3 regions of the Streptomyces sp. NPDC055287 genome follow, and region 3 is predicted to be linked to each of the others. Evidence: riboswitches for the same ligand, from Rfam matches in the RefSeq annotation. Region 3 holds a riboswitch; each other region holds the start of a gene.
What was found. Region 3 has a riboswitch for cobalamin ahead of ACWIHY_RS12860 (ABC transporter substrate-binding protein). Riboswitches for the same ligand answer to the same signal wherever they lie in the genome.
Positions count from the first base shown of each region.

Region 1: linked by a shared signal. The riboswitch ahead of ACWIHY_RS23460 (cytochrome P450 family protein) and the one ahead of ACWIHY_RS12860 (ABC transporter substrate-binding protein) in region 3 are both predicted to bind cobalamin.
Region 2: linked by a shared signal. The riboswitch ahead of metE (5-methyltetrahydropteroyltriglutamate--homocysteine S-methyltransferase) and the one ahead of ACWIHY_RS12860 (ABC transporter substrate-binding protein) in region 3 are both predicted to bind cobalamin.

Region 1 covers NZ_JBSHNE010000015.1:66,738-77,120, reverse strand. The annotation lists gene ACWIHY_RS23465 (SUKH-4 family immunity protein) at 1-1,230, shown strand, start outside; gene ACWIHY_RS23460 (cytochrome P450 family protein) at 1,394-2,584, opposite strand; cobalamin riboswitch at 2,808-3,002, opposite strand; gene ACWIHY_RS23455 (ABC transporter substrate-binding protein) at 3,161-4,717, shown strand; gene ACWIHY_RS23450 (ABC transporter permease) at 4,705-5,667, shown strand; gene ACWIHY_RS23445 (ABC transporter permease) at 5,664-6,521, shown strand; gene ACWIHY_RS23440 (ABC transporter ATP-binding protein) at 6,518-8,086, shown strand; gene ACWIHY_RS23435 (methyltransferase) at 8,127-8,894, shown strand; gene ACWIHY_RS23430 (pyridoxal-phosphate dependent enzyme) at 8,910-9,944, shown strand; gene ACWIHY_RS23425 (phytanoyl-CoA dioxygenase family protein) at 10,006-10,383, shown strand, end outside.
Region 2 covers NZ_JBSHNE010000023.1:22,431-32,813, forward strand. The annotation lists gene ACWIHY_RS28025 (DMT family transporter) at 1-312, opposite strand, end outside; gene ACWIHY_RS28030 (GNAT family N-acetyltransferase) at 881-1,507, shown strand; gene ACWIHY_RS28035 (short-chain fatty acyl-CoA regulator family protein) at 1,864-3,270, opposite strand; gene aceA (isocitrate lyase) at 3,634-4,920, shown strand; gene aceB (malate synthase A) at 5,015-6,607, shown strand; gene ACWIHY_RS28050 (3-hydroxybutyryl-CoA dehydrogenase) at 6,604-7,476, shown strand; cobalamin riboswitch at 7,661-7,878, shown strand; gene metE (5-methyltetrahydropteroyltriglutamate--homocysteine S-methyltransferase) at 8,038-10,362, shown strand.
Region 3 covers NZ_JBSHNE010000006.1:229,313-239,695, reverse strand. The annotation lists gene ACWIHY_RS12905 (immune inhibitor A domain-containing protein) at 10-2,367, shown strand; gene ACWIHY_RS12900 (hypothetical protein) at 2,490-2,807, shown strand; gene ACWIHY_RS12895 (isochorismatase family protein) at 2,836-3,420, opposite strand; gene ACWIHY_RS12890 (nicotinate phosphoribosyltransferase) at 3,595-4,923, opposite strand; gene clpS (ATP-dependent Clp protease adapter ClpS) at 5,005-5,319, shown strand; gene ACWIHY_RS12880 (DUF2017 domain-containing protein) at 5,319-5,921, shown strand; gene ACWIHY_RS12875 (amino acid permease) at 6,269-7,723, shown strand; gene ACWIHY_RS12870 (Mov34/MPN/PAD-1 family protein) at 7,812-8,228, shown strand; partial or broken gene ACWIHY_RS12865 (diguanylate cyclase) at 8,293-8,451, shown strand; cobalamin riboswitch at 8,480-8,607, shown strand; gene ACWIHY_RS12860 (ABC transporter substrate-binding protein) at 8,649-9,647, shown strand; gene ACWIHY_RS12855 (FecCD family ABC transporter permease) at 9,657-10,383, shown strand, end outside.

The DNA of each region.
Region 1 (10,383 bases), on a different contig from region 3:
CACATCGCCGCTGCGAATGGCGCGGAGAGCGTGGGGCGAGAGGTCTTCTTGCAGGCCGAAGCGATCTTCGGTGACGCGGACGTGGAGCCCGCCGAGTTCGCCTCCTGGCTGCACTTCGCGGCGAAGGCGACCGGCCACGAGGGGTACGCCGAGCGGATCGCGACGGCCGAGTCGGGGATGCCGTGGCGAACAGTGTGGGCGTGGTGGCGGCCCGCCAATTGGTTCATGGCCCACCCGAGCCTGAATGGCGACTACTACCAGGTCCACCGCCGCCTGCACGAGGGGCGGAAGCTCGTCGAGGTGGTCGACCAGCGCGGCCCGCTTTGGCTCGATGCGGAGACGGGCCGGAGGGTGAAGGTCCGGGACGAAGGAACACCGGCACAAGCGCCCCGGTCCCCGGAGGTGCTTGATGCGCCCCAGTTGAACAACTGGGAACTGAGCGCACCGGAGAGCTGGGAAGGCGCCGTCGCGTTCGCCGCCGAGGGCGGCAGGACCCGCCATCTCGTCGAGAGTACGCACGGCATAGCAGTGCTCGAGACAGACGCAGAGGTGCTACGGGACTGGCCGCGCGGCGGGATCGACCCCACGTCCTCGGAACAGCCACGGCCCGGCCCCGAACCGGTGCAGCGGCGGCCGACGGGTCCGCTCAGCGCGGCCCGGGTCGATGACGCCTTTGGGGAGCGGCACGTGGTTCGCGTACCCGAGAGTGAACTGCCCGGGGGGCTCGAGCACCCGGGAAGTAGAAGGCACTTGCGGGACATCGGCTTGCCCGAGTGGTGGGTGTGCCACGGGGCCGAGTTTCAAGCCCATTCTGCCGACGCCATGCGACCGCCGGCCGACGGCGCCCTGCCCGAGGGCGGCCTGCCCAGTGGTGTGGCCGCTGCGGACCTGATCACCTTCGGCGCGTGCGACTACGGCGAGCTGTACCTGCACCGCCACGACGGGTCCGTGCACATCTGGAGCCGACTGGACGGGCCGACGGACCGGGTGCTGGTGTCGCTCGCACCGGACCTCGATGTCTTCACTCGCATTCTTGAGGCCGTCTACCGCTACAGCAACGCCTGCTGGCACCCCTATCCGGTGGAGAAGGACCAGGAGGCAGTGGCGCAAGTGTTTCTGGATGAGATGGATGAGCTGGCCCCGGGGCTGTTCGATCCGAAGACGCACAGCGGCATGGTGTGGAGCTGGCTCTACGCAGGCATTACCGAACTGGGCGTGGATGGCTTCTAGCGCCTTCCATGCGTGACCAGGAGCAGACAAGTAAGGTCAAAGTTCAGCGACGGACCGCGCCCCCGGCTCATGGGGGGCGACGTGGCGCACGCGGGCCGCATGCGATTGCATGCGGCCCGCGCCGTTCGTGGGCCGGCTCGGCGGCACGCGCGAGAGCCCAAGCTCAGGAGGAGACGCCTGCTCGCCCGTACCGCACCGGCAGCTCCGTAAGTCCCCGCGCTCTCAAGGAGGGGCGCCAGCAAGGGTTCGCGTCGGCAAGGGCGAGCGTCTCGAAGTGGTCGAGGAGTGCGGCCAGGGCGATCTCCGTTTCCGCTCGGGCCAATGGTGCGCCCAGGCAGCAGTGGATGCCATGGCCGAGGGCGACGTGGCCTGTGGTGTCGCGGTGGAGGTCGAAAAGGTCCGGGTTGGAGAAGCGGTCCGGGTCGCGGTTGGCTGAGGACAGGGACAGCAGGACCGTCTCGCCGGCGGGGATGGTGACGCCTCCAATGGTCACATCTGCGGTCGGGAAGCGTCGGATGGCGAGCAGGACAGGTCCTTCGTAGCGGACGGCTTCCTCGACGGCCATACGCAGCTGGGACGGATCCTTCCGCAGCATGTCGAGCTGATCCGCGTGGCGCAGGAGCGTGAACACCGTGTTGCCGATGAGCTGGACTGTGTTCTCGTAGCCGGCGAATAGGATGAGGAACGCGAGTGAGAGCAACTCGTCCTCGCTGAGGCGGTCGCCGTCCGCATCACGCACTGCGATCAAATCGGAGAGCAAGTCGGCACCGGGGCGCCGGCGCTTGTGCGCGACCAGCTCGAGGAAAAAGCCGAGCATGGCCGCTACGGCTTCCTTGGCAGCCTGCGGGCGGGCCGGATCCGGGACGACGAGAGCGTCAGTCCAGGCACGGAAGTCCCGACGGTGCTCCTCGGGGACGCCCAGGAGGTCGCAGATCACGATGATCGGCAGAGGTGCAGCGTAGGAAGCGATGAGGTCCGTGGTTCCGTGCGGTCCAAGGGCGTCGAGGAGTCCGTCGGCAGTCTCTCGTATCGGCAAGCGGAGCTGCTCGACGCGGCGCGCGGTGAAGGCGCGGGCTACTAGACCGCGGATGCGAGTGTGGTCGGGGGGGTCCATGTTGAGCAGGTTGGCATCGAGGGCCGGGGGCAGGGACAGCCCTCGGTAACTCCCTTCGGCCGCATGCCTCTTATCCAGGGAGAGTCGTGAATCTGCCAGGGCCGTGCGTACGTCGTCGTACCGTGTGATGAGCCAGGCGGGGTTGCCGTCTGTCCCCGTGATCCGATGCACCGGCGCCCTTTCGCGCAGGCGCTGGTAGACGTCATACGGTTGGTCGATGAGCTCGGCCTGGAGATCCATAAGTTCACCCTAGAGGTTGTCCCGTACGGGTGGTGAGTGATCCGGTGAGGGCGAGGTTGGGGAGTCGGGCGATGCCGCGCATGGCCTGGTGAACACCGCGAAGGGGACCCGGCGAAGGAGCCGCACCCGGTCAACAGGAGGGCTCCGCACGCGAGCAGGGCGAACGAAGGTGTGGGGCGCGTCGGCACGGCAATGCCCGTCGAGGGCCCATGCGCGGGGGCCGTTCGTACGGAACATGCCAGCAGGTCTTCGGACTCGGGGTCATCCGGGCGAGGCGCCTTCCCGGGCCGTCAGTCCGGCCCAGTGGCCTTGCTGCCACGCCCGTCACCCTCACCCTGCGCGTCAGTTCCGGGTTCGCCCCGGAATCCCTGACTCGCGTACACGCGTACGGAGTACGACTGGGCTTGCGCAAGCCACCACAGGCGTCGACGGATGATCACACGGTCGACGGATCATCAGACGATGTTGACAATCATTTTCAAATAGTCGATGCTGCTCACGCCCCCCACCCGTCCGCCCACCGTCCTGCGCGGCCGCGGTGCGGGGGTCCACTCCACGTGATCCTCTGGGAGCAGCATGTCGATCTTTCACAACCGCCGAGAATTCCTCGCCCTCACCGGTGCCGCCGCCGGCGCCCTGGTGCTCACCGGGTGCGGCTCCGGTAGCGGCAGCGGCGGCCCGGCGGCGGGCGACAAGGCGAAGCCGCAGCGCGGTGGCCGATTCCGGGCGCTGTTCCCCGGCGGCGGCGAGCAGGAGACCATCGATCCGCACGCGGAGGCCCTCGCTATCGACATGGCCCGCACCAAGGCCCTCTTCGACCGGCTCGTGGACCTGGACGCCACCATGGCGCCGGTGCCCCGCCTTGCCCGGAAGTGGGAGTCCAACAACGACGCGACGGTGTGGCGGTTCACCCTGCGCGACGCGCTGTTCCACGACGGGAAGCCGCTGACTCCCGAGGACGTGCTATTCACCTTCGGCCGCATCCTCGACCCGAAGGCGATAACGCACTACGGGCAGAGCCTGCTCTCCGTCATCGACCTCAAGAAGAGCCGGAGCGCCGGGAAGAACGTCGTGGAGGTCGCGCTGAAGCAGCCCAGCGCCGAGTTCCCCGCCCTGCTCGGCACGCTGGGCACAGCCGTCGTCAGCTCCCGTTACGCCGACACGGCCAAGCCCGTGGGGACCGGGGCGTTCACGCTGAAGTCCTTCCGGGCCGGGCGCGCCTTCGTCGCCGAACGGTTCGACGACCACTGGGACGGCGGCGCGTACGTCGACGAGCTGAGGATCCTGTCCGCCGACACCGACGCCCGGGGCAACGCCCTGCGGGCCGGGGAGGCGGAGTTCGGCTACGAGATGACCCCGACCTTCGCCCGGACCGTACAGGCCGACAAGTCGGTGCGGATCCTGGCGGCGAAGGGCAGCACGGCCCACGCCATCGTGATGAAGTGTGACCAGGAGCCCTTCAACAACCCCGACGTCACACGGGCGTTCAAGCTGCTCGCCGACCGCGAGAAGCTCGTGCAGGTCGTCCTGGCAGGCCAGGGCGTGGTCGGCAACGACATGTTCGGCAAGGGGTACCAGTACTACCCCGAGGACATCCCGCAGCGTACGCGGGACGTCGAGGAGGCGCGCTCGCTGCTGAAGAAGGCCGGCGTGCTGAACAAGACCCTGTCGATCTACACCTCCTCGGTGGCCACCGGCTTCGTGGAGGCGGCGACCCTCTTCGCCGAGCAGGCCGCCGACGCCGGCCTGCGGGTGAAGGTCACCACCGGTGCGTCGGAGACGTACTTCAAGGACCAGCTCGCCAAGGGCGTGATGGGCAGTCACCGCTCCGGCGCGATGACGATCCCCAACTACATCAACGACCGGCTGCTCACGAAGTCGGCGTTCAACGCCTCCGGCTGGCGCCGCAAGGACTTCGACGCCACCTTCGCCAAGGCCCAGTCCACGACCGACGCGGGTGAACGCGGCAAGCTGTACGGCCAGTTGCAGCGCACCGTCCACGACGAGGGCGGCCTTCTGATCTGGGGCCACCCGGACTGGCTGAACGGTGTCTCGTCGCGGGTCCGGGGCATGGAGGCGGCTCCGCCCAACACCCTGGGCTCGGCTCGCTTCGACAAAGTGTGGCTGGCCTGACGATGCGCCGGTACGCCTGCCAGCGCCTCGCGCTCGGTGTGGTCCAAATCGCCCTGCTCGCCGTGCTGGTCTTCCTGCTGACCTCACTGCTGCCGGGCGACGCGGCCGATGTCCGCAACAACGAGGACGCCGGCGCCGAGCAGGTGGAGGCGCTGCGCGAGCAGCTCCAACTGGACCGGCCGCCGCTGGAACGGTTCACCGACTGGGCTTCGGGGATCCTCACCGGTGATCTGGGCACGTCGCTGGTGAGCGGCGGCCCGGTGCTGGACATCCTGACCGAGACGGTCGGCACCACGCTGGTGCTCGCGGCGGTCACGCTCGCCGTGGTGGTTCCGCTCGCCGTCACCCTCGGCATCGCCTGCGGCCTGCGCGAGGGCGGCCGCCTGGACCGGGTCGTGACCTCGGCGACCCTGGCGCTCAACGCCGTACCGGACTTCGTGCTGGCCTTGCTGCTCGTGACCGGGCTGTCGCTCAAGCTCGGGTGGCTGCCCGCCACCTGGGTCGGCGTCGGTGCGGCGGACCTGCTCGTACAGCCGGCGCTGCTCGTCCTGCCGGTCACCGTGGTGGCCGCCCGCATGATCTGCCTGCTCTCCCGGCAGGTTCGGGCGGGCATGGTGATGGTGCTCCAGGCCGGTTACGTCGCCCAGGCCCGCCGCCTGGGCGTGCCGCGCCGGGCGCTGCTGCTGCGCCACGTCCTGCCGAACGCGGCGGTTCCCGGCATCCAGGAACTGGCCCGCGTCGGCGACAACCTGGTCGGCGGCGTACTGATCGTCGAGGCGGTCTTCGCCATCCCCGGCGTCGCCACCGCCCTGGTGCGGGCGGTGGAGGCGCGGGACGTACCCACCGTGCAGGGCCTGGCCCTGGTGGTCGCGGCAGCGGCCCTGCTGTTCAGCCTCGCCGCCGACCTGCTCTCCCATCGCCTCGTACCACGGACGGAGGTCCTTCGGTGAAGGTTCTGAAGCGACCTGGCTCTCGGCCGGGGTACGGCAGGATCACCCTGCCGGCGGCGCCGCTGGGTACCGTGCTCCTCGCGCTGCCCCTGGGTGTCGCCGTCCTCGGGCCGCTCTTCGCCGACGCGCCCGCCTCCGGGGTGTCCGCCCCGTACGCCACAAGCGATGCCCAACACCCCCTCGGGACCGACGGGCTGGGCCGGGACGTACTGGCTCTCCTGCTGCACGGGGGGCGCAGCGCGCTGGGCATGGCGCTCGGCGCGGTCGCGATCGCCTACCTCGTCGGGGGGATCGTGGGTCTGCTGGCGGCCTCGGCACGCCGCCGGTGGGCGGACGAGCTGCTCATCCGCCCCCTCGACGTGCTGCTGCCGCTGCCGACCCTGCTGGTGATCAGCGTGATCGCGGTCGGCTGGCGCGGCTCCCCCCTGGCCATCGCCCTCGCGGTCGCGGCCGTCAACGTCCCGCCGGTGGCGCGGCTCGTGAGGGCGGCGGCGCTGGACGCGGCGAGCAGCCCCGTCACCGAGGCCCTGCGTCTCCAGGGCGAGTCCCGGATCCGCATCCAGCTCGACCACATCGCCCGCTCCGTCATCACCCCGGTCGCCGCCGACATCGGCACCCGCATCACCCTCGCCGTCTTCCTGGTGGGTTCGGCCAACTTCCTGGGGCTCGGGCTGGACCCGACCGCGCCCGACTGGGCGGTGAGCATCTCGCGCGGCAGTGAGGGACTGCTGCTCCAGCCGTGGGCGGTGCTTGCGCCCGCCGCGATGCTCGTCATGTTCACCGTGGGGCTCAACCTGGTCGCCGACCGCCTGCTGGGCCGCTCCCGCCGACGTACGCAGGAGGCCGTCCGATGACCCCGCTCGTCACCGTCCGAGGACTGACCGCACGCGCCGGGGAGGCGGTGCTCCTCGACGCGGTCGACTTCGACCTGTACGAGGGGCGCGTGACCGCGCTCGTCGGCCCGTCCGGCAGCGGCAAGACGACCGCCGCCCTTTCCCTGCTGGGCGAGGCGGGGCCGGGAGTGCGGCTGAGCGGCCGGGTCACCGCCGACGGCGTCACGGCCGTGGACGCGGCCGGGGTGACCGCACAGGCCGCTTCGCTGCCCGGGCGTGTCATCGCCTACATGCCCCAGCACCCGGGGAGCGCGCTCAACCCGGCCCGCCGTACCGGCGCCGTCCTCGCCGAGCTGGCGCGTCTGCACCGTCCGGACTCCGCACCGGCGACGGCGGTGTCCGAGGCGCTCCGGAGCGCCCAGCTCCCCCCGGGGCGGGACGTCGAGCGGCGCTTCCCCCACCAGTTCTCGGGCGGGCAGCGCCAGCGCGTAGCGCTCGCGCAGACCCTGGTGTGCCGACCTCGCGTCCTCGTCCTGGACGAGCCGAGCACCGGCCTGGACACGGTGGCCCGGATGCAGCTGGCGGAAGAGCTGGCGGCCCTCGTGCGCGACGGGCTCGCGCTCCTGCTGCTCAGTCACGACCACGACCTGGTGCGGGCGCTCGCCGACCATGTGGTCGTCCTGCGGCGCGGGCGGGCGGTGGCCTCGGGTTCGCCCGCCGGGGCCCTGCCCGCCCGCCCCGAGGTGACCACCGTCCGCCACACGCCCCACGACTCCGGCCGGTCCCCCGTCCTGGAGGTGCGCGACCTCTCCGCGCACCTGCACAGCCGCGGCCGCGGCCCGGTGCTGCACGATGTGGGCCTGCACCTGTCCGCCGGGGGGTGCGTCGGTGTGGCCGGGCTGTCCGGCAGCGGCAAGACGACCCTGGCCCGCTGTGTAGCCGGGCTGCACGAACGCCGGCGCGGCCAAGTGCTGCTGGACGGCGTGGCGCTTCCCGTCCTGCGGCGGCGCACCATCGAGCAGAAGCGGCGCGTGCAGTACGTCTGGCAGGAGGTCCGCGCCTCCTTCGACGAGCGGCACGCGGTGGTCGAGCAGGTGGCCCGTACCGCCGTACGGCTGCGCGGCGGCGCGCCCGCCGAAGCACTGGATGAGGCGCACCGGCTGCTGGGCCGGTTGGGACTGGACGAGGCGACCGTCGGACGGCGCGCCGGTGGTCTGTCCGGCGGCGAGTTGCAGCGGGCGGCGCTGGCGCGGGCCGTCATCGCGGCTCCCGACGTCCTGGTCTGCGACGAGATCACCACGGCCCTGGACCCGGCCGCCACCGAAGCGGCCCTCGCCGAACTCGCCCGGCTCCGCGAGGAGCAGGGCACCGCGCTCCTCTGGGTGAGCCACGACTTCGAACTCCTCGCCGCCGTCGCGCACCACATCGTCGTCGTCGACGGCGGCCACATCGTCGAATCCGGCGCACCCGTGCAGGTGCTGCGGGAGCCACGGGCCACCCTCACCCGGCGTCTCGTACGCGCCATGGATCTCGGTACGGCCCTGACGGCCACGGATCTGACCGCGCCGACCGTGTCCGCTTCCTGACACCACGAGCTTCCACCAACACCCCGACCACGGAGGACACATGACCGACCGGCCCACAGCCGGCACCGCGGCGTCACGGGACGACGCCCGTGCCCTGCTGGAGTCCCTGCCCGAGACGCTGCCCAAGGAGGAGATTCTCGCGATCAACAGCGCGAAGTCCGACATCCACACCACGCGGGCGTACGACTACAACGGCTGGGCGTTCACGCTGCCGCCGGGAGTCTTCAAGCCGGGTGACACCAGCCGCATCGTCCACGACCGGTTGCTGGACGGCACGATCCCCGTCAAGGGCAGGTCGTACGCGGCCATGGGCGTCGGCCTCGGGGTCGAGGCCGTCGTCGCCGGCACGCTCGGGGCGCGGGAAATCTACGCGGCCGACGTCCACCCGGACAGCGTGGCGACGGCCGCCGACCACTACCGGCGCATCGTCGGGGACCGGCCGGACACCGTATTCCGGCCCCTGGTGTCCAACCTCTTCGAGGAGTTCCCCGGCTCCGCCCGGCTGGACGTCATCACCTTCAACCCGCCCGCCGTCAGCGCACGGACCAGTGACGACCCGACCGTGGTCCGCAACGTCTGCGTGGGCGCCGAGATCGTCACGCGCTTCTTCGACCAGATCGTCACCCGCGACCTGCTCGCACCGGAGGGCGAGATCTACCTGATCGTGTCCAACACCGCCGAACTCAAGCGGATCGTCGGCTACGGGATGGACGCCGGATTCCGGCCCGAGATCCTGCACCGCCAGACGTGGGAGGGCGACGGCTGCCAGGCGTACCTGTTCAAACTCATCCGCCGCGACGCCGCCTGAACGGGAGGAAATGACATGCACGAGCACATAGCCGAGGCCGTCAAGGAACCGGACGTCGTGGCCGTCCCGCCGGGGGCGATCTGTCTGCGCTTCGAGACGATGAAGCTGTACTCGGCACTCGGCGCCGTACGCCACCTGCTGGAGACCGGGCAGATCAAGCCGGGTGACACCCTCGTCGACAGCTCCAGCGGCATCTACGCCCACGCGCTCGCCCTGGCCTGCCACCGCTACGGACTCAACTGCCACATCGTCGGCTCGACCACCGTGGACCGTACCCTCCGCGTCCAGTTGGACATCCTTGGAGCCACCCTGGAGCAGGTCCGCCCGTCCAAGAACCTGCGCCTGGACCAGAACCTGCGCGTCGAGCGGATCGGCGCACTGCTGCGCGAGAACCCGCACTACCACTGGATGCGGCAGTACCACGACTCCATTCACTACCTCGGCTACCGCGACGTCGCGGACCTGATCCGCAAGGAGGTCCCGGAGGGCCCGCTGTCGCTCGTCGGGGGCGTCGGCACCGGGGCCTCCACCGGCGCCATCGCCACGTACCTGCGTGAGGCGGGCCGGGACGTGACGCTCGTCGGGGTGCAGCCGTTCGGCAGCGTCACCTTCGGCGCCGAGCACGTCTCCGACCCGGACATGATCATCGCGGGTATCGGCAGCTCCATCCCGTTCCAGAACGTGCGGCACGATCTGTACGACCGCATCCACTGGGTGAACTTCGACTACGCCATGTCGGGCGCCGTCGAACTCCTGCGGGCCAGCGGCATCTTCGCCGGCCTGTCGGCGGGCGCCGCGTACCTCGCCACGCTGTGGGAGCGGGAGCGCGACACCGACAGGACGTACGTCTTCCTCGCCGCCGACACCGGGCACCGGTACGTGGACAGCGCCTACGCCAACCACGCCGACGCCGTCGGTCTCGGATCGATGCGGCCCCACGAGGTCACGGCGCGGGACGAGCTGCGGCACCCGTGGTCGGCGATGGACTGGCCGCCGGCCGGCAGCGCGCTGCTGCGTGGCACTCCTGTGCTGGTACCCGAGAGGGCCTAGCGTCGCCTGCCGGGGTCGGCCGATCCCCCTTCGTACGTCTTTCACCGGAAGGTGTCCCGTCATGTCCTTCGACGAGCAGCTCTCACGCGGTTTCGTTCTCCTGCCACGCCTCCTCGACGCCTCCGAAACGGCGGCTCTGGGCGAGGCGGCGGAAGCCGTGCTCGCGCGCGTGACGAAGAAGGCACGGGAAGGGGCGGCCGACGTCACCGTGTGGCCGGACGGGCACCGGCTGGAGGCGGTGGACGGCACCACCGTCCACTGGGAGCCGGACGCCCGTCCGCCCGCGGTACGCAGCCTCGCGCCGGTGACGCACCTGCACCCGGCACTGGACAGCCTGTGGACAGAGGAACGGATCACCGCTCCCATGCGCCGGATCGTGAAGAGCAAGCGGCTCGGCCCGTTCACCTCCAAGCTCAACTTCAAGCGGGCCGACGTAGGT
Region 2 (10,383 bases), on a different contig from region 3:
GCGGACCGGCAGGTGCCGCTTCAGCAGAAGCGACGCGATGATCAGGGCCAGCGGCAGCTCCAGTACGAACAGTGGCTGAACGACCGTCAGCGGCCCGGTCGCCAGGGCCACCGCCTGGCAGACCGCCGCGACGACGACGGCGAGGATGCCGGCCAGCCACACGGGCCTGCGCAGCAGATCGAGCATCAGCCCCGCGCGCAGGCCGTCGGACCGGGGCACGCTCAGTGCGGCTTTGCGCTGGAGCACCGTCGCGAGGGCGTTGCTGAGCGCCGCGCAGAGCGCGAGAAGAACGGGCAGCAGCGGGGTACGCACCGTGATCGTCCTCCGGCAGGGCGTTGTCGTCGCGGTCCGGACCTACGTCCGGCGGCCCCTCTCCGGGGTTCTTCCGGCCATGGTGCCCCCTGGCCACTCGGGCCCGCCTTTTGTACGCCCCGGGCATCCGCGTGTCGCGAGGTACGGCCGGTCACCCTCTTACGCATGGCCCCGGCCCCACCGAGACCGAGGAGCCGGGGCCGCGCTGTGGCCCTGCTTGTGGTTCGGGGGCACCGCCGACATTGGCCGAGCGGCCAGGAGCCCATCGGTTACGTACCGGCGGAACGCCCCTGAACGCCCCTGAACGCCCCTGAACGCCCCTGAACGCCGCCGGAACGGCCCGGCGGCCATGCCACTGATCAGAGGCCGGTGCGGGCGGCCTCCTTCACGGTCCCCGGCGAAAGGGGTGCGGCGGCCCTGCTTGCGCGGCACGTTCAAGGGCCCTTCCGTTGGTGGGACTGGCTCCTGTCCGGCCGATCACTCTTGTGCGGCTCATGGACGGGACGTTCCGAGAAGGGCTGTGTCGGCGACCTTGACGTGCGTGGTCACCGTCGGCTGATCATGGCCCATGACTCGCGCTCTGTCGACGCCGCCCGTCATTCCCTCCGGCTCCCTGGGCAGCTCTCCCCAGCCGGTGCTCCCCGTCACCCGGGGCTTGCTGCTACGGCCCTGGGAGTGGGCCGACGCCCCAGTGTTCCTTTCCGCCTACCAGGACGACGAGATCCGGCGCTGGCACACGCGCCGGCCCTCGACCGAGAGGCAGGTCCGGGACTGGTTCGACGTCTACCGCCAGGACTGGCAACGAGAAAGGGGCGGCCACTGGGCGGTCACCCGCGACGGCGGCGAGGTCCTCGGCCGGATCGCATTGCGCGGGATGGATTTCGACGACGGCATCGCCGACGTCGCGTACTGGGTGCTCCCGGCCGCCCGGGGCGGTGGCGTGGCCTTCCGTGCCGTCACGGCTCTCAGTACCTGGGCCTCGGACGAGATCGGCTTCCACCGTCTGGAACTGGACCACTCGACAGGCAACAGAGCCTCGTGCCGGGTCGCCTCAAAATGCGGCTACCTCCTGGAAGGCACCAAGCGCAGCGCCGCCTTGCACGACGACGGCCGACACGACATGCACCTGCACGCCCGCGTCCGAGCCACTGAGACCGCGGCTGAGATCTGCGCCTCGGTGCCGGGGCGGACGTGAGCGGGGCGCCACGATCTTCGGCCGTGTCCTGGAGATCATCCGCAGGGCACCCAACCAATGCCGTTCCCAAGTCCGGCACGGAGATGGGCAGTCGAGGGAGCTCACCTGGATCCTGATCGGCAGCATGGTCCGCCGCCTCTCCCGGTAGCGTGGTCCCCCAGTGAGGGAGGTCTGTGCTCACTGCGCGGGCCCGCTCGCTGCCGATCTCCAGTCTCCCGGCATCCGGCTGCTGACCTGAACCCCCTCTACCTGTCAACCGCATGACCAGGCTCGCCCGGTGAGAGCGGTCGTGAAGGTGGCGGGGTGGATGGCTCCATCGGCGAGTGCTCCCGCCCGCACCGCCGGTGCTGGTCGGTTCAGGGGGAGGGCGCGATCGGGTAGGGCACGAAGGTCGTGCTGTTCTCATCGATGGTGAGCCGCTGCCCGAGCGGAGGCACCGCGCGCTGCGGACAGTCGAGGCGTTCGCAGACGCGGCAGCCCATGCCGATCGGCGTGGCGGACGATGCGTTGTCCAGGTCCAGGCCGTCGGAGTAGACGAGCCGCGAGGCGTGCCGGATCTCGCAGCCGAGCCCGATCGCGAACGTCTTGCCGGGCTCGCCCCAGCCACCGCGGCTGCGGGTGACCGCGCGGGCGGTCCACAAGTACCGCTGTCCGTCGGGCATGGCGGCGATCTGGACATGGATGCGGCCGGGTGCGGCGAACGCCTCGTAGACGTTCCACAGCGGGCAGGTTCCGCCGGCGCGGGAGAAGTGGAAACCGGTCGCGGACTGACGTTTGGACATGTTGCCCGCCCGGTCCACGCGAACGAAGGAGAACGGCACACCGCGCAGGCGGGGGCGCTGGAGGGTGCTCAGGCGGTGGCAGACGGTCTCGTAGCCGAGGCCGAAACGGTCGGTGAGACGTTCGATGTCGTAGCGCACCTTTTCGGCCGCGCCGTGGAAGGCGGTGTACGGCAGGATCAGCGCGGCGGCAAAGTAGTTGGCCACCCCGATCCGAGCCAGCTTCCACGTGGTGGAGCCCTCGTCGAAGTCCTCGGAGGCGTGCCGGGAGAGTTCCTCGTCGTACTCCAGCAGGGCCAGTTGGGTGGCCATGCGGAATGCCTGCTGGCCCGGGCGCAGACGGGGCGAAAGATGCAGCGTACGGTCCCGCGGGTCGTAGTGGTGCGGGCTGTCGCCGTCGGCCGTGATGTGTACTCCGTGCCGGTCGGCGAGGCGGGCGGTCAGGGCCCGCAGGACCTCGCCGGGCCGGATACCGACGGCGGCCGCCAGCTCCTCGGCGGCGGTGTCGGCGTCGTGCAGGTAGTTCTGGCGGCGGTAGAAGAACTCACGGATCTCCTCGTGCGGCGTGCGCGGCGCTGCCGAATCGGCGGTGGCCGCGCGGCCGTCGGCTGCTTCGGCGAGCCGCTCGCCCAGGTCCTGGTTGCTGCGGCCCAACCGCAGCAGCACCTCCCCGACGGCGGGCAGCCGCGAAGCGAGCTCCGACAGATCGGCGGGGGAGACCCGGCCGGCTGCCACTTCGTCGGCCATGGCTTCGCGCAGGTCGGCCATGAGCCGGCTGGCGTCGCGCTCCGAGAAGAACGCGGCGTCAACGCCGAACGCCTCGGTCAGCCGCAGCAGGACAGGCACGGTCAAGGGACGGGAGTCGTGCTCCATCTGGTTCAGGTAGCTCGGCGAGATCGCGAGGACCCGGGCCAGTTCGGCCTGGCTCATGCGCCGGTCCTCGCGCAGCCGCCGCAGCCGCGCTCCCGCATAGGTCTTGCTCATCCCGGCCCCCTTGGTCTCGGCCTACATCCTAGGGGAGGAGGCGCCGGAACGGGCCTTCGCAACCTTGGCAAAGAGGGCACGGAAGACTCGCAGAAGTTGGCAGAGCTCCAAGGTTGATGGCACTCAGTGCCACTGCCAGAGTCGTAGTGCGGCCCGCCGGACCCGGCGACCGGAACGGAACCCCCGGGCACGATTTCATGCCCTGACGTCGGCGATCCCGGCAGTTTCGTCCCGGCGGCTCGTCAACATTGCTCACCTTCGCTCCCGAGTGAGGGCACGGCGGGCCGCGCACCAAGCGAAGCGGAAGCACCTTCGCACTCTTCACAGACGATCTTCGGATTCGATTCCCCTCAGGAGACGGCCATGGCGCAGGCAGGAACACAGAAGGCGGCACAGGAGCTGGCCCGACGGTGGGCCACGGACCCCCGCTGGAACGGCATCGAGCGCACCTACAGCGCCGAGGACGTTGTGCGGCTGTCCGGCAGCATCCGCGAAGAGCACACGCTCGCCAGGCGCGGCGCCGAGCGGCTGTGGCGCCAGCTGCATGAGCGGGACTACATCCACGCGCTGGGCGCGCTGACCGGCGGCCAGGCCGTGCAGCAGGTGAAGGCCGGGCTGCAGGCTGTCTATCTCTCCGGCTGGCAGGTCGCCGCCGATGCCAACCAGGCCGGTCACACCTACCCCGACCAGAGCCTCTACCCGGTCAACTCCGTGCCACAGGTGGTGCGCCGGATCAACAACGCGCTGCTGCGCGCCGACCAGATCGCCACCGCCGAGGGCGGGACGGACACCACGGACTGGCTGGCGCCGATCGTCGCCGACGCCGAGGCCGGATTCGGCGGCCCGCTCAACGCCTTCGAGCTGACCAAGGCGATGATCGCCGCGGGCGCCGCCGGCATCCACTACGAGGACCAGCTCGCCTCGGAGAAGAAGTGCGGCCACCTGGGCGGTAAGGTCCTCGTCCCCACCGCCCAGCACATCCGCACCCTCAACGCCGCCCGGCTCGCCGCCGACATCGCCGATGTGCCGACCCTGATCGTCGCCCGTACGGACGCGCTCGCCGCGAGCCTGCTGACCAGCGACGTCGACGAGCGCGACGCCCAGTTCGTCACGGGCGAACGCACCGCGGAGGGCTTCTACCGCGTCCAGAACGGCATGGCCCCGGTCATCGCGCGCGGCCTGGCCTACGCCCCGTACGCCGATCTGACCTGGGTGGAGACCGGCACCCCGGACCTGGCCCAGGCGCGGGAGTTCGCCGAGGCGATCCACGCCGAGCACCCGGACCAGATGCTGGCGTACAACTGCTCGCCGTCCTTCAACTGGAAGGCCGCGCTGGACGACGACCAGATCGCCAAGTTCCAGCGCGAGCTGGGCGCCATGGGCTACCGCTTCCAGTTCATCACCCTGGCCGGTTTCCACGCTCTCAACCACGGCATGTTCGACCTCGCACGCGGCTATGCCGAGCACGGCATGACCGCCTATGTCGACCTCCAGGAGCGCGAGTTCGCCGCGCAGGCGCAGGGCTTCACCGCGGTCAAGCACCAGCGCGAGGTAGGCACAGGCTACTTCGACCTGGTCTCCACCGCCGTCAACCCGGCCTCCTCGACCACGGCACTGTCCGGCTCCACCGAGGAAGAGCAGTTCCACTGAGCACTCCCTGACCAGCCCGCTCGTCGGCCCGAGTTCCGGTGAGGCCGGACGACCGTCTCGTCCGGCCCTCGCCCCTCCCCCTCAGGAGACCCGCTTGTCCACCCACGCACTGACCCACCGTGTCCAGGTCCTCGGGGCGCCGGCTGACCGCTACGAGGAGATCCTCACCCCCGAGGCCCTGGACTTCATCGGACGTCTGGCCGCGGCTTTCGCGGACAGGCGTCTGGACCTCTTCAAAGAGCGGCGGCGCCTGTCGGCCCACCTGATCTCAGGCAGGCCACTGGACTTCTCCCGCGCCACCTCACCCGTCCGCGACGATCCCGACTGGCGCGTCGCGCCGCCCGCCCCCGGGCTGACCGACCGCCGAGTGGAGATCACCGGCCCGCCCGAGCGCCGGATGACCATCAACGCCCTCAACTCCGGCGCGTCGGTGTGGATGGCCGACTTCGAGGACGCCACCGCACCCACCTGGGACAACATCGTCGGCGGCCAGCTGAACCTGCTCGATGCTTGTCAGCGCCGCCTCGACTTCACCTCCCCCGAGGGCAAGGAATACCTGCTCGGTGACCGGCTTGCGACCATCGTGGTCCGTCCACGCGGCTGGCACCTCGTCGAGGAGCACCTGGAGCTCGACGGCCACCCCGTCCCCGCCTCCCTCGTCGACTTCGGCCTGTACTTCTTCCACTGCGCCCAGCGCCAGATCGACGCCGGCCACGGCCCGTACTTCTACCTCCCCAAGCTCGAGAACCACCACGAAGCCCGCCTGTGGAACGACATCTTCGTCCTCGCACAGGAACTGCTCGGCATCCCCCGCGGCACCATCCGCGCCACCGTCCTCATCGAAACGATCACCGCCGCCTTCGAGATGGAGGAGATCCTCTACGAGCTCCGCGAACACAGCTCCGGCCTCAACGCCGGCCGCTGGGACTACCTCTTCAGCCTGATCAAGACGTTCGGCCACCGCACCGACTTTCTGCTGCCCGACCGTGCCAAGGTGACCATGACCGCCCCCTTCATGCGCGCCTACACCGAACTGCTGGTGCGCACCTGCCACCAGCGCGGCGCCCACGCCATCGGCGGCATGGCGGCCCACGTCCCCAGCAAGGACCCACAGGCCAACGAAGCGGCCCTCGCCAAGGTCCGGCTCGACAAGGAACGCGAGGCCGAGCACGGCTTCGACGGCTCGTGGGTGGCCCATCCCGGCCTCGTCCCCGTCTGCCGCCAGGTCTTCGACGGCGTACTCGGCGACCGGCCGCACCAGATCGAACGCACCCGCGACGACGTCGACGTCCGGGCCTCCGACCTGCTGTCGGTACGCCGCATCAGTGCCCCGCCCACCGAGGAAGGCGTGCGCTCCGACATCGCCGTCGCACTGCGCTACTTCGACGCCTGGCTGCGCGGCCACGGCGCGGTCGCCCTGTACGGACTGATGGAGGACGCGGCCACCGCCGAGATCGCCCGCTGCCAGGTCTGGCAGTGGCTGCGCCACGGCGCCGTGGACCGCGACACGGTGACCAGGATCCTCGACGACGAGACGGCCGCCCTGGCCGAGGAGGACCCGGCGGCGCTCGTCACCCAGGCCCGCGAGATCTTCGTACGCACCGCTCTCGGCCCCGACCTGCCCGAGTTCTTCACCACCGACGCCTACGCCCGCCACCTCGTGCGGCGCGGAACGGAGCAGGCATGACCACCACCGGTATCCAGCGCGTGGGCGTCGTCGGCGGTGGACAGATGGGGGCCGGGATCGCCGAGATCTGCGCCCGTGCCGGGCTCGACACGGTCGTCTGCGAGGCGGATGCCACGGCGGCGCGCGCAGCGCGGGAACGTGTGGCGGTCTCCCTCGAACGCGCTGTCCAGCGCGGCAAACTCGACCGTACCTCCGCCGAGGATGCCCTTGACCGGATCGTCTTCACGGGCAGCCTCGACGACCTGGCCGACCGACAGCTCGTCGTCGAGGCCGTCGTCGAGAACACGGACGCGAAGACCGAGATCTTCGCCGCCCTCGACAAGGTCGTCGAGGACCCGGAGGCGATCCTCGCCACCAACACGTCGTCGATCCCGGTCATGCGCCTGGGCATGGCCACCCACCGTGCGGACCGCGTCCTGGGCCTGCATTTCTTCAACCCGGTGCCTGTCCTGCCCCTGGTGGAAGTAGTGGCTTCCCTCCACACCGCGCCCGAGACGGTCACAGCCATCGAGGAGTTCGCCCGCGACACCCTCGGCAAGACCCCGATCCGCTCCCAGGACCGGGCCGGCTTCGTCGTCAACGCCCTGCTCATCCCGTACCTCCTCTCGGCGGTCCGCATGGCCGAGTCCGGCTTCGCCACCGCAGCAGACGTGGACGCGGGCATGGAACTCGGCTGCGCCCACCCCATGGGCCCGCTCAGGCTCGCCGACCTCATCGGCCTCGACACCGTCGCCGCCATCGCCCAGTCGCTGTACGACGAATTCAAGGAACCGCTGTACGCTCCGCCGCCGCTGCTGCAGCGCATGGTCGAGGCAGGACTGCTCGGACGGAAGACCGGGCGGGGATTCCACCCGTACGACCGGGGCTGAGGGGCCCTGGTTGCCGCCGGGGCCGAGGGGCCCGGGCTGCTGTGGAGGCGGGCGCGGAGCGAGGACTGAGGTCGCTCCGCGCCCTGCCGCGTTTTCCGTTCGCGAGGGCGCCGGGAACCGGGCGAGTGTCACATCTCACCGTCCGACATGTGAACAGTGCAGCACCGGAGTTGAGCCCAGCGCCTAGGTTGGCAGGTGCAGCTGGTTCGCCCTGTCCGCCAGGCAGGCGCGTCGCAAGAGGGAACCCGGTGGGAATCCGGGACTGCCCCGCAGCGGTGAGCGGGAACGACCGCCGTCATACGCACTGGACCCGGCCGGGTCTGGGAAGCGACGGCCAGTAGGTGTCTGCCCCTGGCAGATGGGCCCGCGAGTCCGAAGACCTGCCACTGCCCGTGCGCGAACGCGCGCGGAGATCTCGGTGACCTCGTGGGCGGGTCGGCGTACATATCAGGCGTGCACACGCATCGACACAGCGACGCGGTCCGCCCGGTCTGCCATCCCTTCGCGTCCTACGAACCGTCCCCGGGGTCTCTCGGAGAGACACTCGCGAAGGAGAGTTCCGTGACAGCCAAGCCCGCAGCCGCAGCAGCCAGGGCCACCGTGTACGGCTACCCCCGCCAAGGACCCAACCGGGAACTGAAGAAGGCCATCGAGGGGTACTGGAACGGCCGCATCACCGCCGACGCCCTACGGGAGACCGCTGCCGGTCTGCGCCGCACCAACTGGCAGCAGCTGGCCGACGCCGGCCTCGACGAAGTGCCGACCGGCGACTTCTCGTACTACGACCACGTCCTGGACACCACCGTCATGGTCGGCGCCATCCCTGCCCGCCACCGCGCCCACGCCCATGAAGACCCGCTCGACGGCTACTTCGCCATGGCTCGCGGCACCCAGGACGTCGCGCCGCTGGAGATGACCAAGTGGTTCGACACCAACTACCACTACCTGGTCCCCGAACTCGGCCCCGACACCGTCTTCTGCGCCGACTCCACCCAGCAGGTCACCGAACTGGCCGAGGCCCTCAGCCTCGGCCACACCGCACGCTCTGTCCTCGTCGGACCGGTCACCTACCTGCTGCTCGCCAAACCCGCGCCCGGCGTCGCGGCGGACTTCCAGCCACTGACCCTTCTCGACCGGCTGCTGCCGGTGTACGCCGAGGTACTGGCCGACCTGCGGGCCGCCGGTGCCGAGTGGGTCCAGCTGGATGAGCCCGCGCTCGTCCAGGACCGCACACCGGCCGAGCTGAACGCCGCCGCCCGCGCCTACCGGGACCTGGGCGCGCTCACCGACCGGCCCAAGCTCCTCGTCGCCTCCTACTTCGACCGGCTCGGCGAAGCACTCCCCGTCCTGGCCAAGGCCCCCGTCGACGGCCTCGCCCTCGACTTCACCGGGCCCGCCGCCGCGAACCTCGACGACCTCGCCGCCGTCGGCGGCCTGCCCGGCAAACGCCTCGTCGCAGGCGTCGTCGACGGCCGCAACGTCTGGATCAACGACCTGGAAAAGTCGCTGTCCACCCTCGGCACCCTCCTCGGCCTCGCCGACCGTGTGGACGTGGCCGCCTCCTGCTCCCTGCTCCACGTCCCCCTCGACGCGACGGCCGAACGCGACGTGGACCCGCAGATCGCCCGTTGGCTCGCCTTCGCCCGCCAGAAGACCACCGAGATCACCACGCTCGCCCGCGGCCTCACCGAGGGCACCGACACCATCGCCGCACAGCTCGCGGCCAACCGCGCCGACCTGGCCTCCCGCGCCGGATCCGCCCTCACGAATGCCCCCGCCGTACGCGCCCGGGCCGCAGCCGTCACCGACGCCGACGCCCGCCGCTCCCAGCCCTACCCGGAGCGAGCGGCCGCCCAGCACGCCCACCTGCGCCTGCCCCTGCTACCGACCACCACCATCGGCTCCTTCCCGCAGACCACCGAACTGCGCACCGCCCGCGCCTCCCTGCGCGCCGGCCGCCTCGACGCCACCGGATACGAGCAGCGCGTCGAGACAGAGATCCAGAAGGTCGTCGCCTTCCAGGAGAAGACCGGCATCGACGTCCTCGTGCACGGCGAGCCCGAACGCAACGACATGGTCCAGTACTTTGCCGAGCAGCTGACGGGGTACCTCGCCACCCAGTACGGCTGGGTCCAGTCCTACGGCACCCGCTACGTCCGCCCGCCGGTCCTCGCCGGGGACATCTCCCGCCCCGAGCCGATGACGGTCCGCTGGAGCCGATACGCCCAGTCGCTCACCGACCGACCGGTCAAGGGCATGCTCACCGGCCCGGTCACCATGCTCGCCTGGTCCTTCGTCCGCGACGACCAGCCGCTCGCCGACACTGCCCGCCAGGTCGCCCTCGCACTGCGCGACGAGGTGAACGACCTGGAAACCAACGGCCTTTCGGTGATCCAGGTGGACGAACCCGCCCTGCGCGAGACCCTGCCGCTCCGCGCCGCCGACCGCCCCGCCTACCTGGCCTGGGCAACTGAGGCGTTCCGCCTGACCACCAGCGGGGTGCGCCCGGACATCCAGATCCACACCCACATGTGCTACGCCGAGTTCGGCGACATCCTCCAAGCCATCGAGGACCTCGACGCCGACGTCATCAGCCTGGAAGCCGCCCGCTCCCACATGCAGGTGGCAGGCGAACTCGCCAGGGCCGGCTACCCGCGCGAGGCGGGGCCCGGTGTCTACGACATCCACTCCCCGCGCGTCCCGAGTACCGGCGAGGCGGCCGCCCTGCTCCGCAAGGGGCTGGAGGCCATCCCGCCGGAGCGGCTGTGGGTCAATCCCGACTGCGGCTTGAAGACCCGCGGCTGGCCCGAGGTCCGTACCTCCCTCGAGAACCTGGTCGCCGCGGCCAGGGAGGTCCGCTCCTCGCTTCCCTCCGGCTCCTCCTGAGCCAGACGTGTTGAGGGCTCC
Region 3 (10,383 bases):
GTCGTGGCCATGGCCGCGACCGCCGCGACGGGATCCGCATTCGCCACCGCTCAGGCTGACGAGAAGCCGGCGGGCGCGACGGACAAGGCCGGGATCGAGCGCCGCGACCCGGCGCCCGCCAAGGGCCATGTCGAGCACGATCTCGAAGGACCGTTCAGCAAGCAGCAGGAGCTGGAGCGCAAGGCGGCGCTCGAGCAGCTCATGGCAGGGGACGCCACGGTCCAGAAGCGCGGCGCCTCCAAGGTCGTGAAGCTCGACGACAAGAAGTACGTCGAGCTGGGCCGGGAGAAGACCGACAAGATCTTCACGATCCTGGTGGAGTTCGGCGACAAGGTCGACAACACGACCATGTTCGACCCGGACGGCGACGGCCCTCAGCCACCCGTCAAGAAGTACGGCGGCGAAGCCGGCCCCGCGCACAACCGGATAGCCGAGCCGGACCGTTCCGAGGACAACTCGACGGCCTGGCAGAAGGATTACGACCAGAAGCACTTCCAGGAGCTGTACTTCGGCGAGGGCAGGGGCAAGGACTCCCTCAAGACGTACTACGAGAAGACCTCCTCCGGCCGCTATTCGGTCGACGGCGAGGTTTCCGACTGGGTCAAGGTCGACTACAACGAGGCCCGTTACGGCTCCAACTACTGCGGCGACAGCAACTGCGCCAACGTGTGGGACACCGTCCGCGACGGCGTCACCGCCTGGGCCGCCGACCAGAAGGCCAAGGGCAAGACGGACGCCGAGATCAAGGCGCAGCTCGCCGGTTACGACCAGTGGGACCGCTACGACTTCGACTCCGACGGCAACTTCAACGAGCCCGACGGCTACATCGACCACTTCCAGATCGTCCACGCGGGCGAGGACGAGTCGGCGGGCGGCGGCGCCGAGGGCGAGAACGCCCTGTGGGCGCACCGCTGGTACGCGTACGGCACGGACGCCGGCAAGACCGGCCCGGCGGGCAACCCGTCCGGCGGCACCGAGATCGGCAAGACCGGCATCTGGGTCGGCGACTACACGATGCAGCCCGAGAACGGCGGCCTCGGCGTCTTCGCCCACGAGTACGGCCACGACCTGGGCCTGCCCGACCTGTACGACACCTCGGGCAAGGGCGAGAACGGCGTCGGCTTCTGGTCGCTGATGTCGGCCGGCTCCTGGCTCGGCAAGGGCAAGACCGAGATCGGTGACCTGCCCGGCGACATGACCGCCTGGGACAAGTTCCAGCTGGGCTGGCTCGACTACGACGAGGCCAAGGCCGCGACGAAGTCGAAGCACAAGCTGGGCGTCTCGGCGTACAACACCAAGAACCCGCAGGCGCTCGTCGTCGAGCTGCCCAAGAAGGCCGTCACCACGACTGTCGTGAAGCCCGCCGAGGGCTCCAAGCAGTGGTGGAGCGACATGGGTGACGACCTCAAGAACACCCTGACCCGCTCCGTGGACCTGACCGGCAAGGCCAAGGCCGAGCTGTCGCTCCAGGGCTGGTGGGACATCGAGGCGAACTACGACTGGCTGTACGCCGAGGTCTCGACCGATGGCGGCAGTACCTGGAGCGCTCTCGACGGGACCTCTGACGGCAAGGCGCTCCCGCGCGACGCCGCCGACAAGCCGGGTCTGACCGGCGTGGGCGGCGCGTACAAGAAGCTCGCCTTCCCGCTGGACGCGTACGCCGGCAAGAAGGTCGACCTCCGCTTCCGCTACCAGACGGACGGCGGCGCGGGCGGCAAGGGCTTCGCGGCGGACGCGATCACGGTGACCGCCGACGGGCAGCCGGTGTTCACGGACAATGCCGAGGGCGACGACAACGGCTGGACCGCGAAGGGTTTCTCGCGCATCGGTGAGTCCTTCACCAAGGAGTACGAGCAGTACTACCTGGCCGAGAACCGCCAGTACGTGTCGTACGACAAGACCCTCAAGGTCGGCCCGTACAACTTCGGGTTCGCCTCCACCCGGCCGAGCTGGGTCGAGCACTACCCGTACCAGAACGGCCTGATGATCTGGCTGTGGGACACCTCGCAGAAGGACAACAACACCAGCGCCCACCCGGGCAAGGGCCTGATCCTTCCGGTCGACGCGCACGCCAAGCCGCTGAAGTGGGCGGACGGCAAGCTGCTTCGGAACAAGATCCAGAGCTTCGACTCGTCCTTCAGCAAGTACCGCACCGACCGCTTCACGCTGCACAACGCGAACGTGCCGCTGAAGCTGGCGTCGCAGAAGGGCGTCTCGGTCTTCGACGACCGCAAGGGGACGTACTGGTACAAGGAGAACCCGACCGGTGGTGTGGATGTCCCTGACACCAACACCAAGATCTCGATCGTCAGTGAGCCCAAGAGCGGCTCGACGATCACCGTGAAGGTCGGTCCCTCGACCAAGTAATTCGTAACACCGCAGGTCAGAGCATGATCGGCCGTCGCCCTCTAGCGGGCGGCGGCCGATCACGTTTAGATGCCTCTTGACCAGCTCTTGTTGACACGACGTCTTATGGGGGATTGATCGGCATGTCCGGTGGAGGTTTCGTACGGTTGCCCGGCGGCAGCGTGGTCGTCGCTCTCACGCTGCCCAGCCCGTCGGGCGACGGCCACAAGGTCCGCGTCCTGGTCCACTCCGTGAACCGGGCCCGCGCCCTGACGCGGCTGCGCAACCTCGGCCTGCGGGCGGTCTACCTGCGGGGCAACGCCCACCCGCCGACCCCGGACGAGATCACCGCGGTTCTGCACCACCCGGACGGCCTGCTGTGGCGCACCGCGCCGGGGAAGACGGCCGTGGAGCTCTGGCACCCCATACGCGCCCTGCTCAGACCCGTACGCCCGGCGTGAGGGCGCGTGGGGGGCGCCGGGGCCCCGGCTAGACCACCGGCTTCCCCGACAGCTCCACGCCCGCCTCGCGCATCTCCTCCAGCGCCCGCTCAGTCGTCGCCTCGGAGACGCCCGCCGTCAGGTCGAGCAGCACGTGGGTGGTGAAGCCCTCACGGACCGCGTCCAGGGCCGTCGCCCGCACGCAGTGGTCTGTGGCGATGCCGACGACGTCGACCTCGGTGACGCCCCGCGCCCGCAGCCAGTCGGCCAGCCCGACATCGTTCTCGTCGGTGCCCTCGAAGCCGCTGTACGCCGCCGAATGGGCGCCCTTGTCGAACACCGCGGCGATGGCGCCCGAGGCGACGGCCGGGGCGAAGTTCGGATGGAAGCCCACTCCTTCCGTACCGGCGACGCAGTGCACCGGCCAGGAGTGGACGTAGTCCGGGCTGGCGGAGAAGTGGTCGCCCGGGTCGACGTGGTGGTCGCGGGTGGCGACGACGTGGCGGTACCCGGCCGGGGCGTCGCCGATCAGCTCGGTGACGGCTGCGGCGACATCGGCGCCGCCCGCCACCGCGAGGCTGCCGCCCTCGCAGAAGTCGTTCTGAACGTCCACGACGATCAAGGCGCGGTGCATGGCGGGGGCCCTTCGGTGGGGATTCGGCGGCGGCGGTGCGTATGCGGTTGTCCGGGCAATGGTTCGAGAGTAGAGACTCCAACGGCCTTGCGGCAGGGGGCCTTTGGCTGCTAGGGGGCCGACGTCACCCTCGGTGCCCGCCCTCTGGCTTGCCGCTGCCCGCTCACCTTGCGTTCATGCGTACTCGGTGGGGATGACGGGCTCGCCCCGCGACAGCTGCACCGCGGACATCGGCAGGGCCTCGCGCGCCGCCACGTGCCTCTCGCGCACGTCGTCCAGCGGCTCGCGCGCCACGACCTCGCCGCCCTTGACCAGCTCCACCTGAAGCTGCCGGCCGGCCAGCTCGGGCGGTACGGGCCCGGTGCCGACGACCTCGGCCTCCGCCACGCCGTACGCGTCCGCGCGCCGCGCCGCCCACTTGCGGCCGCCGATCGACGTCTTCCCGCCCGTCGACCTCTTTGCCACCGACAGGAGCGGCGCCGCCGGGTCCGCCGATTCGGCCCTGGCGACCAGCTTGTAGACCATGGAGCAGGTGGGGTGCCCGCTCCCGGTGACCAGCTGTGTGCCCACGCCGTACGCGTCCACCGGAGCCGCCGCCAGCGAGGCGATGGCGTACTCGTCGAGATCGCTGGTCACCACGATCCTCGTACGGGTGGCCCCCAGCTCGTCCAGCTGCTGGCGCACCCGGTGCGCTACCAGCAGCAGGTCGCCCGAGTCGATGCGGACCGCGCCCAGGTCCGTCCCGGCCACGTCGACGGCGGTACGGACGGCCTCGGCGACGTCGTAGGTGTCGACCAGGAGCGTCGTACCGCTCCCCAGCGAGGCGACCTGCGCCTGAAAGGCGTCGCGCTCGTTGTCGTGCAGCAGGGTGAAGGCGTGCGCGCTGGTGCCGACGGTGGGGATGCCGTAGCGGAAGCCGGCCGCGAGGTCCGAGGTGGAGGTGAAGCCGCCGACGTACGCGGCGCGGGACGAGGCGACGGCGGACAGTTCGTGCGTACGCCGGGCGCCCATCTCGATCAGCGGCCGGCCGCCCGCGGCGGCGGCCATCCGGGAGGCGGCGGCCGCGATGGCCGAGTCGTGGTTGAGGATCGACAGGATCACGGTCTCCAGCAGCACGCACTCGGCGAAGCTGCCCTCGACGCGCAGGATGGGCGAGCCCGGGAAGTAGACCTCGCCCTCGGGGTAGCCCCAGATGTCGCCCGTGAAGCGGTACGAGGCGAGCCACTCCAGCGTCGGTTCGTCGACGATCGCGTGCTCCCGCAGGAAGCCCAGTACTCCCGAGTCGAACCGGAAGTTCTCCACGGCGTCCAGGACCCGCCCGGTACCCGCCACGACGCCGTACCGGCGCCCCTCGGGCAGCCTGCGGGTGAAGACCTCGAAGACGGAGCGCCGGTCGGCGGTGCCGGCCCTGAGGGCGGCCTGCAGCATCGTGAACTCGTACTGGTCGGTGAAGAGCGCTGTCGACGGCACATCCACCGGCAGCCCAAGGTCCGCAGTGTTCATGGCAAGGATGCTACCCCCAATCTCGTCAGAGTGACGATTTCTACGTGGCCGTTTGTGCGACGGCGCGTCACCGGTGGCACCATGGGACAAGTGAGTACGGCTCCCGCAGAGATCGAACGCCCGGAATTGGCCGAGGAAACCTCCGCCGTCCCCGAACCCGACGTCCCCTGGGTGACGCTGGTCCACAACGACCCCGTCAATCTCATGAGTTATGTCGCGTATGTCTTCCAGGCGTACTTCGGCTACTCCAAGGACAAGGCGCACAAGCTGATGATGGACGTCCACCACAAGGGCCGCGCGGTCGTCTCCAGCGGCAGCCGCGAGGAGATGGAGCGTGACGTGCAGGCGATGCACGGCTACGGACTCTGGGCGACGCTCACGCAGGACCGCGGCTGATGGCCGGGCTCTTCGAGGGAATCCCCGGCGGCGGCGCGGCCGTCGCGCTCGACGAGGTCGAGATCTCGATCCTGCGCAGCCTGGCCGTACAGCTGCTCGAACTGTTCGGACCCGGTGAGCAGCAGGCGGCGGGCGAGGACCCGCTGGCAGCGCTGTTCGCGCAGGGCCCCAGCGAGGCGCCGTCCGACCCCGCGCTCGCCCGGCTCTTCCCCGACGCGTACGGCGATCCGCAGGCCGACCCCGAGGACGCGCACGAGCGGGAGGTGCGCGCCAACTCGGCCGAGTTCCGGCGCTTCACCGAGAACGACCTGCGCGAGCGCAAGCGCGAGGACGCGCTCGCCGTCGTGCGCAGCCTCGACGTGCTGGCCACCGCCGGTGAGGGTGGCGCCGTACTCAAGCTCGCGGACGGTGAGTGCAAGCGCTGGCTCGGCACGCTCAACGATCTGCGGCTGACCATCGGCACGCGTCTCGAGGTCACGGACGAGGACGAGAACGGGGAGCTCTACCGGCTGCCGGACTCCGACCCGCGCAAGCCGATGGTGATGGCGTACCTGTGGCTCGGCGCGCTCCAGGAGAGCCTCGTCGAAACGCTTATGCCCTGACTATGCCCTGACCTGTCCGGACATATCGATCACGCTGTTCGCTCAACGGACACTCAAATCCGGATAACGATCGCATTAACGCCCGGGGCCCCTTTGCCGCCCCGGGCGTTGTTTGTCCCATTTTTCCAGTGGTGTGCGCCACATTGGGCGCAGTGGATCACTGTTGCGAGCGTGATAAATCTTCACGACCGCCCTGGGACGCCACCCCTGTCCCCGGGGGCGCTGACGCCGGCTGACCCCGGCACGCAACTCCATTCCACATCCGGGGGCCGAGCCCCTCAAAGGATCGTCACAGTCGATCCGAGCCGTTCAAGGCCGGATCGGCATGGAGAAAGGCGCGACACACCATGACCTCAGTGCAGGTCGACAAGCAGCACGACGGCAGTGAGGCCGAAGGCACGACATCCGGCGAGGGTTACCAGCGCGGACTCGGGGCCCGTCAGATCCAGATGATCGCGATCGGCGGCGCCATCGGCACCGGCCTCTTCCTCGGCGCGGGCAAGGGCATCTCCATCGCCGGCCCCAGCCTGATCCTGGCCTACGCCATGGCCGGCCTCGTCATCTTCTTCATCATGCGGGCGCTCGGCGAGCTCCTCATGTACCGCCCGGTCTCCGGCTCCTTCTCGGAGTACGCCCGCGAGTTCGTCGGCCCCTTCGCGGGCTTCGTGACCGGCTGGACGTACTGGCTCTTCTGGGTCGTCACCGGCATCACCGAGGTCACCGCGGCCTCGGAGTACATGCAGTACTGGACCAAGGGCACGGACGGCTGGACCGATCAGCCGCAGTGGGTCTTCGCCCTGATCTTCACGGTCCTCCTCTTCTGCGTGAACCTGATCTCCGTGAAGCTCTTCGGCGAGCTGGAGTTCTGGTTCTCGATGATCAAGGTGACCGCGATCGTCGGCATGATCCTGATCTGCGCCGGCATCCTCACCCTCGGCTTCTCCGACGCCGGCGACACCGCGTCGGTGACCATGCTCTGGGACCAGGGCGGCTTCTTCCCCAACGGCATCGGCCAGACCCTCATGACCCTCCAGCTGGTCATGTTCGCCTTCCTCGCCGTCGAGCTGGTCGGCGTCACCGCGGGCGAGGCCAAGGACCCGAAGACGGTCCTGCCCAAGGCCATCAACACCGTCCCGTGGCGCATCGCCGTCTTCTACGTCGGCGCGCTGATCATGATCCTTTCGGTCGTCCCGTGGACCCACTTCCAGCCGGGCGTCTCGCCGTTCGTTGCGGCGTTCGAGAAGATGGGCCTCGGCGTCGGCGCGGCCATCGTCAACTTCGTGGTCCTCACCGCCGCCCTGTCCTCCTGCAACTCGGGCATGTACTCCACCGGCCGCATGCTGCGCGACCTCGCGCTCAACGGCCAGGGCCCGAAGTTCTTCACCAAGCTGACCAAGAACGGCCTGCCCCTCGTGGGCACGTCCTTCTCCGCCGGCCTGATGCTGGTCGGCGTGTGGATCAACTACCAGTGGCCGGGCGAGGCGTTCAACTACGTCGTCTCCTTCGCGACCATCTCCGGCATGTGGGCCTGGATCATGATCCTGGTCAGCCAGATCCGCTACCGCGCCAAGGCCGACCGCGGCGAGCTGCCGCAGTCCGCCTTCCGGGCGCCGGGAGCGCCGTACACGAGCTGGTTCGCACTGCTCTTCATCGGCATGGTCATCGTGATGATGGGCATCGACAAGGACGCGCGGATCTCGCTGTACTGCGCGCCGCTGTGGGCGCTGCTGCTCGGCGTGTCGTGGCTGGTGCTGAAGAAGCGGACGCCGTCGGCATCGCAGAGCGTCCCGCCGAAGGCCTGATCCACTCCGGGCTCGTCCGAGTCCAGCATGTGGTCCCGCCCGTACCATCCACCGGTACGGGCGGGGCCCTTTGCTTATCCTGGGGCCCATGCTGACCCTTTCCCAGGCCCTCTACGACCAGATCGTCGCGCACGCACGCGCCGACCACCCCGACGAGGCCTGCGGCGTGGTCGCCGGCCCGGCCGGGTCCGGGCGCCCCGAGCGCTTCGTCCCGATGCTGAACGCCGCCCGCTCGCCCACGTTCTACGAGTTCGACTCCTCGGACCTGCTCAAGCTCTACCGCGACATGGACGACCGCGACGAAGAGCCCGTGATCATCTACCACTCGCACACGGCGACCGAGGCCTACCCGTCCCGCACGGACATCAGTTACGCGAACGAACCCGGCGCGCACTACGTCCTGGTCTCCACCGCCGACACGGACGACGCGGGCCCCTTCCAGTTCCGCTCGTTCCGCATCGTGGACGGAGTGATCACCGAGGAAGAGGTCAAGGTCGAGGCGTAACCGCCGTCGGCCGCAGCCGTACTGCGAAAGCGCGCGCGGCGTACGCCGAAGGGGTCACCCCGAAAGCAAGAAGCGCATCCTCGTCGCCTTCACCGAAGGCATCGCCCCCGAGCCGGACACCACCTTCGGCAACGTGAAGGCCGGCGTACTGGAGCACTTCGTGCCCGGGTACGAACGCGGCGACTTCGTCGAGACCATCCAGAACGCCGCCCGGCCTGAATGATCACGACGCGGGACACAGTGACAGAATGTGCGCGACCCGGGCGGCAGGACCCAGGAAGCCGGTGCGAATCCGGCACGGTCCCGCCACTGTGACCAGGCCGACGACGCTGTCGCCAACGCCTGGAAGCCAGGAACTGACCTGCCGCCCTCCGTACCACCGACCAGGGGACGAGGAAATCCCCCGGAGGAGGCACCACTGTGTCCTGCCGTACTCGCCCCACGCGCCGCGCGCTCATAGCCACAGCCGCCGCCCTGCTCCCCCTCACCGCCTGCACCGCGACCGGAGACAAGCCCGGCGCCGCCGCAGCGAAGACAGCGGCCCCCGGCTTCCCGTACACCGTCACCAACTGCGGTGTGAAGACGACCTACAAGGCCCCACCCACCCGCGTCGTCACCATGAACCAGCACGTCACCGAGGTGATGCTGGAGCTCGGCCTCGCCAAGTCCCTCGTCGGGACCGCCTACCTCGACGACAAGGTGCTCCCCGAGTACGAGAAGCAGTACAAGGCCACCCCCGTGCTGGCCAAGGAGTACCCCTCGTACGAGAAGCTGCTCGCCGCCAACCCCGACTTCGTGTACGGCGGTTACGCCTCCGCCTTCTCCGCCGGCGACGGCCGCAGCCGCGAGACGCTGAAGAAGTCCGGCATCAACTCCCGCCTGAACACCGAGTACTGCGCCGACGGCAAGACGTCGATGGGCGCCCTCTACCAGGAGATCCGCGAGATCGGCCGCACGTTCGGCGTCGCCGGCCGCGCCGAGCGCTGGATCGACTCCGCCAAGGCCGGAAACACCGCCACCGAGAAGAAGCTGGCGGACGTCGACCCCGTCTCCGTCTTCGTCTACGACGGCGGTGACAAGACCGCCTCCACCATCGGCGGCGCGGGCATCGGCCACGAGATGGTCAAGCGCGCGGGCGGCAGGAACGTCTTCGCCGACCTCCCCAAGCCCTTCGCCGACGCCTCGTGGGAAACCGTCGTCGACCGCAGGCCCGAGGCCATCGTCATCCTCGACTACGGCGCCACCACCGTCGCCCAGAAGAAGCGGCGCCTCCTCGAAGACCCGGCCCTCGCCGACGTCCCCGCCGTCAAGAACAAGCGCTTCGCCGTCCTGCCCCTGTCCGACATGGTCCTCGGCGTCCGCGCACCTGCCGCCGTCGACACCCTCGCGCGCCAACTCCACCCCGAGCTCGAGAAGTAGCGGGCGGCCGTGAGCTGCGAGACCCCCGCCGCCCGCGGGCGGCTGCGCTACACCCTGCTCGTCGCCGTGCTCACCGCCCTGCTCGCAGCGGCGGCGGTCGCGGGGCTCGCCCTCGGTTCCGTACGCATCCCCGCCCCCCAGGTGCTGGAGATCGTCACCGGCGCCGCCGACGCGGGCCCGTACCGCACGATCGTCCTCGACGTACGCCTGCCCCGCGTCCTGCTCGGCGCCGTCGTCGGCGCCGGGCTCGCCGTCATCGGCACCGTCCTCCAGGCCCTCGTACGCAACCAGCTCGCCGACCCCTTCCTCCTCGGCGTCTCCTCCGGCGCGTCGGTCGGCGCGGTCGGCGTCATCGTCCTCGGCCTCGGGGCCGGCCTGGCCACCACCGTCACCGTCCCGCTCGCCGCCTTCGCGGGCGCGCTCGGCTCGCTCGTCCTCGTGTACGGGCTCGCGCGCGGCGGCGGCGCCATGACCACCGGACGCCTCGTCCTCGCCGGAGTGGCCGTTTCGTACATCCTGTCCGCCCTGACCAGCCTGCTGATGGTCACCTCGGCCCGCGCCGACCACCTCAAGGAAATCCTCTACTGGACCCTCGGCGGACTCGGCAGCGCCCGCTGGGACATGCTCGCGCTCCCCGCGACCGTCCTGGCAGCCGGAACCGCCCTGCTCATCACCCTCGCCCGGCCGCTCGACCTCCTCCTGGTGGGGGAGGAGGGCGCCACCGTCCTCGGCCTCG